DNA from 2 places in the Hydrogenophaga sp. GW823-FHT04C09 genome. Region 2 is predicted to be linked to the other one. Evidence: riboswitches for the same ligand, from Rfam matches in the RefSeq annotation. Region 2 holds a riboswitch; the other holds the start of a gene.
The links. Region 2 has a riboswitch for cobalamin ahead of AC1Q9M_RS09770 (TonB-dependent receptor domain-containing protein). Riboswitches for the same ligand answer to the same signal wherever they lie in the genome.

Region 1 (3,403 bases), on a different contig from region 2:
TGAGTTCGTAGACCGAGGCCGTGGCCACGAGGGCGCGGCCCGGCGGCACCCACTTGACCCCGGCCTCGATCTGCTTGCCGGTGTGCGGCTCGAACGGGCGGCCTGCCGCGCTGGTGCCGGTGACGGGCGAGAACGACTCCGCGTAGTTCACGAACGGCGACCAGCCGCCGCCCAGGTCGTAGCTGGCGCCCAGCTGGCCGGTGGTGGCCAGGTCGCGCTTGGGGGTGTACGAAGGATCGCTGAAGCGCCCGGTGACGGTGTTGAGCACGGCGGTCTTCTGGTCCAGCGTGGCCTTGTCGCGGCGCAGCCCGACCAGCACCGACAGCCGCCCCCAGTCGATCTGGTCCTGCACGTAGAGCGCGGTCTGGCGCAGGCGCTGCTCGCGCTTGGACGTGATGGGGTTGGCCGGCAAGGCCTGGCCGTACACCGGGTTGTAGAGGTCCAGCGCGAAGGCCGGGGCCGCGCGGGTGCCGGTGCCCTGGTAGTTGGGCACGCGCGCCGCGTCCAGGCCCAGCATCACGCGGTGCTTCGTGCCGACGGCATCGAACCGCGCCACCACGCGCGTATCGACCTGCTTGGTCACGATGGTGTAGTCGGCCGCGAACAGCCGCCGCGTCCAGCCGGTGGCGCCCGCCGCCACACCCGTGGCCTGCATCTCGTCCACATGGATGTCCACCTTCTTGTAGGCGGCGTTCTGCTCGATGGACCAGACCTCGTTGAAGCGGTGCGAGAACGCATAGCCCACGCGCCAGGCGTCCTTGTCCGAGTCGTGGCGCGCCGGTTCACCGAGGAACAGGCCGCGCGAGATGAAGCGCCCGTTGGCGCCCGGCACGATGGTGCCCACGCGCGGCAGCGGCTGGTGCACGGTGAGGCTCGGGTCTTCCTGGCGGTTGGCCATCAGCGTGAGCCGGGTGGCGGCGTCGGGCTTCCAGGTGAGGGCGCCGGCGAAGTAGCGGCGATCGGACTGGGTGTGGTCGATCTCGCCATCGCCCTTGCGCACCAGGCCCGTGAGGCGGTACTGCCAGGTGGCGTCGGCGTTCAGCGCGCCGCCCAGGTCGAACTGGCCCTGGCGCAGCCCATGGCTGCCCACGCGCAGGCCCACCTCGCGCACGGTCTCGGCCGTGGGGCGCTTGGTGCGCAGGTCGATCAGGCCGCCGGGGCTGCCCTGGCCGTAGAGCGCCGACGCGGGGCCGCGCAGCAGCTCGACGCGTTCGAGCCCGTAAGGCTCCTCGGCCCAGTTGCTGTCGTGCAGCTTGAGGCCATCGAGGTACTGGTAGACCAGGAAGCCGCGCACCATGGGGTACTCGCGCGTGAGCGCACCGCTCGAATAACCACCGCCGTACAGACCCGGCGCGTGCTCCAGCGCTTCCATGACGGACTGCGCGTCGCGCGCCTTCATCTCGGTGTCGGTGACGGCGCTCACCGAGCGCGGCAGGCGCTCGATGGGGGTGGCGCTCTTGGTGGCCGTGGCCGCCTCGCTGGCGCGCAGGCCTTCGGTGCGCACCTCGACCGGTGCCAGCGTCCCCGCGTCCTGCGCCGCCAGGGCGGCCGAGGACAGCGCGCCCATCAGGGCCACGGTGCAAACGGATGAACGGTGGCCGCGAAAGGCCCGGCCCTGGCGCTGACGCGCGGGCAATGAATGACGCATGAGAACTCTCCTCCAACGGCCCGCGTCCCCGCAGGCCCAACGACAGAAAAACGCGTGGGGAGGGAACGTGATGGTGGGGCGGCGCCGGCGCTGGCGGACGCAGCTCGGCTTGGCCCGGACCACGCACTCCCGCAGCGTCCGAAGGCGATGCGAAGGCCGGTATCCGGGCTCGCGGAGCGTCGTCGTGCAGGCGTTGTGGGCATGCTCGCGACAGGAACTTCTCGCCTTCCCACGCCTGGAGGCGCAGTGGCTGCCGATGCCGTGGCATCGCGTGAGCGTTCCCGAATCCGCTGACCGTTGCGGGGGCAGCACAGGCTTGTTGCGCCGTGAAAGACGCCGTCACCTGTTTCCCGTTTAACCCCATCGCCATGGCTGGCGGCGGGGCACCTTCGAACCGTGCGGTTCGACCCGATGGAAGGGTCGAACCGGCCGGCGATTATAGAACCCGCAGGGGTATCGCCTCGGTTCGGAGGCCGTGTTCCGCCAGGCCCTGGCTCGCCCGCAGGCGGTTCGGCGCGAGCGCGCCCGCGCAATCCAGGATGGGGTAGGCGATCGAGCAGATGTGCGAATTGATGCGCTTGAGATCGCTGATCAGGTCGATGTGCAGCGAGCTGGTCTCGATGCTTTGCACGGTGTTGTCGGTCAGGCGCACGAGGTGGCTGGTGGCGTAGGCGCGCTCCAGGTCCCGGAAGCGCGCCTTTTCCTCCAGCAGCTTTTGCGCGTCGCGCACGTTGCCGTTGAGGAACACGCTCATGCCCAGGCGCAGGTTGTCGATGAGCCGGGCGTGCAGCTCGCAGATCTCGGCCATGCCGGCGTCCGAGAAATTGCGCCCCATCTTGATCTTCTTGTCCTCGATGTCCAGCAGCACGCGCTCGACGGTGTCGCCGATCTGCTCCATGTTGATGGTGAAGCTGATGATGTCGGCCCAGCGCCGGCTTTCTTCTTCGGCCAGCGCCTCGCGGGAGATCTTGGTCAGGTAGTACTTGATGGCCGAGTACAGCTCGTCGACCGAGTCATCGAGCTTGCGCAACTCCTCGGCCAGGCGCAGGTCGTTGTTCTTGATCACGGCCAGCATGCCGACCATCATGGTCTCGACCACGTCGGCCTGGTGCATGGCCTCGCGCGCCGCGCAGGAGATCGCCAGCGAGGGCGTGGCCAGCGCCGACGGGTCCAGGTGGTGCGGCCGCCCGGCCACCCGGTTCTTGTCGGGCTTGGGCAGCAGGCGCTCGACCCAGCGCGCCACGATCTGGGTGACGCCGATGAACAGGAGGGCGACGGCGATGTTGAAGCTCAGGTGGAACAGCACCACCAGCGTCGCCGGGTCCGCCACATAGGGCTGCATGCCGTGCAGCCATTCCGGCGCCAGCGGCGCCGCCAGCAGCACGCCCAAGGCCTTGAACATCAGGTTGCCCAGCGGCACCTGGCGCACCTCGATGGCCGAACGCGCCGTGGTCACCACGGCCAGCAGACCGCTGCCCAGGTTGGCGCCCAGCACCATGCCCAGGGCCATGTCCGTGGGCACGACACCGGACGCCGCGAGGGTGGCGGTCAGCAGCACGATGGCCAGGCTGGAATAGGCCATGAGGGCCAGCGCGGCGCCCACCGTGATCTCCAGCAGCAGATCGCTGTTGACGGAGACCAGCAGCGCCTTCACCACGGGCGACTGGGTCAGCACCTCGGTGGACTGCGACACCAGGCGCAGCGCCAGCAGCATCAGCCCCAGGCCGATCAGCACCCGGCCCACACGGCCGACGG
Region 2 (3,403 bases):
TGTTGGCGGCGTCGTCGAAACGCTCCGCCACGAGCTGCATCGACGCACCCCAGTTCCAGGCACCGATGCGGTGGTCCAGGCTGGCGGTCAACACCTCGTCGGCGCGGCGCTGCAGCTTGCGTTGGTTGATCTCGTTGCGCGCGTCCAGCAGCTCCAGGTTGGTGAACCAGCTCCAGGCACCGGCCGAGCCGGTGTAGGCCAGCGACCAGCCTTCGAGACGCGCGCGAGGCACGTTGGCCACCGCCGGCTGCAGCGTGATGAAGCCGCGCACCCGGTTGTCGAAGCGGATGAGCTTCACTTCGTGCAGGCCCTGGGTGTAGGTCAGCCCTGCTTCGCGGTTCTTGCCCCGCTCGGGTTGCGTGGTGGGGTTGCCGTTGAAGAACGCCGAGACGTAGTACAGCGTGTTGAACGATGGCATCTTGAACGAGGTGCCGTAGGCCACGTGCGGGCGCCAGTTCGGCGTGAGCTGGAAGCCGTAGCTGGCGAAACCGGTGATGGCGCCGCCGAACTGCGAGTTGTCGTCGCGCCGCAGGTTGGCCTGCCAGAGGTGCTGGCCGGCCTGGCCGGTCAGACCCACGAAGGCCGCGTCCGTGGTGCGCGAGTTCACCGCGTAGGCCTGCGTGCCCGACACCTCTTCCTTGATCGACTCCAGGCCCACCAGCAGGTTGCCCAGCGCGGTGTTCCAGTCGTGCTGCAGCGTGGCCTGAGTCTGCGCGGTGTTGAACACCGAGGGCGTGGGCGAGGTCTCGAAACTGTCGGACCGGTCCTCGCTGCGCGAGAGGCGCAGCTGGGTGCGCGAATCGGCCGACCACTTGCGCTCCAGGCCCCAGCCCGTCACGCGGGTGGTGGTTTCCGAGCGCACGTTGAAGGTGCCCGGCCCCTGGTCGAACTGGCTGACGCCGTCGGCCTGGGTGAAGTTGACATCGGTCGTCCAGCCCGGCGCGATGGCCCAGCGCAGCGAGGCCGACAGGCTGTCCTGGTCGAAGCCGTCCTTGTCGGGGTTGTGGTTGCCGAAGGCCACGTTTCGGTTGGTCGACGAGAAGCCGTCCTCGCGCAAGGAACCCAGGCTGAGGTTGTAGGTGATCGTGTCGTTGCCACCGCTGATGCCGGCGGTGATTTCACGGTGCCCGAAGCTGCCGAGCGTGACGCTGGCCTGCGGATGGAAACCCTTCACGCCGCGCTTGGTGAAAACCTGCACCACGCCGCCCACCGCATCGCTGCCATAGAGGCCCGAGGCCGGGCCCTTGAGCACTTCGATGCGATCGATCGCGCTCAGCGGAATGTTGTCCAGCACGGCCGCACCGGAGGTGCTGGAGCCGTAGCGCACGCCGTCGATCAGCAGCAGCACGTGGCGGGTTTCGGTGCCGCGGATGAACAGGCCCGACTGCTTGCCCAGGCCGCCGTTGGACGACATCTGCAGGCCCGCGTTGCGCGACAGCACTTCGGACAACGAGCGGCCCGCGGACTGCTGGATCACGTCGGCGTCGATCACGACGACGTCGCTGAGCACGGCATCGGTGCGGGTTTCGACCCGGGTGGCCGTGACCACCGTTTCCCTCAGGGTGGTGTCAGCGGAGGAAGAAGAGGAGGACTGAGCGTGGGCGACCGACGTGCCAAAGCCCGCCAGCAACGCCAGCGGTAGCGCGGCCAGGGGCGCGCGCAGGGTGCGATTTTTCATGATGAAGAAACAGACAGGAGACCCTCGCCATCTTCCCCGACGGCGCATGGGCATCACGGTGGAGCGTCTGTCGCCAGACGCACCACCACCTTGTTGGCCGGTATCCGGGCTGACAGACCGACCTCCATCGCCTTCCCAGATGACACGGCGTGTCGTCCAGTGGCTGTCGGATGGAGGCTGAGAGACCGTTCGCGCATGCGCTCATGGCCACTCGTCTGCTTACCGTTGCGGGGGCAGCGCAGGTTAGGTCCCATCCCTGGGGTGTGACCCTCCTGCTTCCCGTTGAACTGCGGCATGTGAACCACACCGCGAGCACCAACAACCGGCATTCTACGGCGCGCACACCCGGGGCAACCCTACAATGTGAAAACTTCGAGTCCCACCATGGCCGATCCCAAGCACTTTGATCAGATCACCGAACGTGTCGAGCGCCTGTTGCTGCGACACGAAGAACTGCAGCGCACCAACAGCCTGCTGGTGGAACAGGTGCATGCGCTGCAGGCCGAGCGCGACTCGCTCAAGTCCCGGCTGATGGCCGCCCGCGCCCGCATTGATGCCTTGCTCGATCGCCTGCCCCCCGGCATGACCGATGTCGCCCCCGACACCCGCAAGGAACGGTCATGAGCGCCGCGTCGGGCCGCCCCAAGCCAGCTCGCACCGCAGTGCGAAGCACGGAGGTATTCCAATGAGCAAACCCGGCAGCAAACAGATTGAAGTGCAGATCATGGGCCAGAGCTACCTGCTCTCGTGCCCACCGGGTGGCGAGGCCTCGCTGCTCGACGCGGTGGAGCGCGTGGACACCGCCATGTGCCGCATCCGCGATGCGGGCAAGGTGAAGGCGCGCGACCGCATCGCGGTGCTGGCCTCGCTCAACCTCGCGTTCGAACTCTCGCAGAAGGAAGCCGAGAGCTTCCAGGCCTCGTCGTTCGGCCAGCCCGAGCAGAGCGCGTTCGCCGAAGCCGGTGGTGGCTTCGACAGCGAGCCGCTCGACCCCCAGACGCAGGCCCGCGTGGAAGAGCTGATGCGCCGCCTGGACCAGACGCTCGACAAGGACGGGCGCCTGCTCTGACGCGCCGCTGGTCACTGCGCGAGAATTTATCGACCGATGGTCCTCGTGGGCCGCATGCAGCGCCTACAATTTGAACCGTCTGCAGTGCGCGTCGGGCTTTATATTTCCTTGAACCAATGCTCATAGAGCCCGGGCTTGGTACATTGCGTGGCTGGTGCGAGCGTCTCGCGTCAGACGAACCCGAAGCCCCGCTGCCCTCGCCCACCTGAACCCCGGTTCAGGATGCCGGTCCGGCGGCACTTGCAGACACCTTTCATGCCTTTAGACCCCCTCCTGATTCTCGAGTTGGCCGCGCTCGGCCTGGGCACCGGTTTCCTGGCCGGCTTGTTGGGCATCGGTGGAGGCATGCTGATGGTGCCCTTCATCACCTTCATCCTCGCGGGGCGCGGTGTGGAAGCGGATCTCGCGGTCAAGATGGCCATCGCCACCTCCATGGCCACCATCATCTTCACGTCCATCTCCAGCGTGCGTGCGCACCACAAACGCGGCGCCGTGCGCTGGGACATCGTCAAGGGCCTCGCCCCCGGCATCGTGCTGGGCTCCGCCATTGCCAGCCTGGGCATCTTCGCCTTGCTCAAGGGCTCGTGGCTCGCGCTGTTCTTCGCGGCCTTCGTCGGCTTCTCAGCCACGCAGATGCTGCTCGACAAGAAACCCAA

Region 1: it holds a riboswitch for cobalamin, as region 2 does, so the genes downstream of both, AC1Q9M_RS22300 (TonB-dependent siderophore receptor) here and AC1Q9M_RS09770 (TonB-dependent receptor domain-containing protein) in region 2, are expected to answer to the same signal.

The regions. Positions count from the first base shown of each region.
Region 1 covers NZ_JBXAIO010000009.1:141,077-144,479, forward strand. The annotation lists gene AC1Q9M_RS22300 (TonB-dependent siderophore receptor) at 1-1,648, opposite strand, end outside; cobalamin riboswitch at 1,786-2,054, opposite strand; gene AC1Q9M_RS22305 (Na/Pi cotransporter family protein) at 2,085-3,403, opposite strand, start outside.
Region 2 covers NZ_JBXAIO010000003.1:148,134-151,536, forward strand. The annotation lists gene AC1Q9M_RS09770 (TonB-dependent receptor domain-containing protein) at 1-1,678, opposite strand, end outside; cobalamin riboswitch at 1,757-2,013, opposite strand; gene AC1Q9M_RS09775 (DUF904 domain-containing protein) at 2,063-2,302, shown strand; gene AC1Q9M_RS09780 (cell division protein ZapA) at 2,364-2,747, shown strand; RNA gene ssrS (6S RNA) at 2,821-3,000, shown strand; gene AC1Q9M_RS09790 (sulfite exporter TauE/SafE family protein) at 3,003-3,403, shown strand, end outside.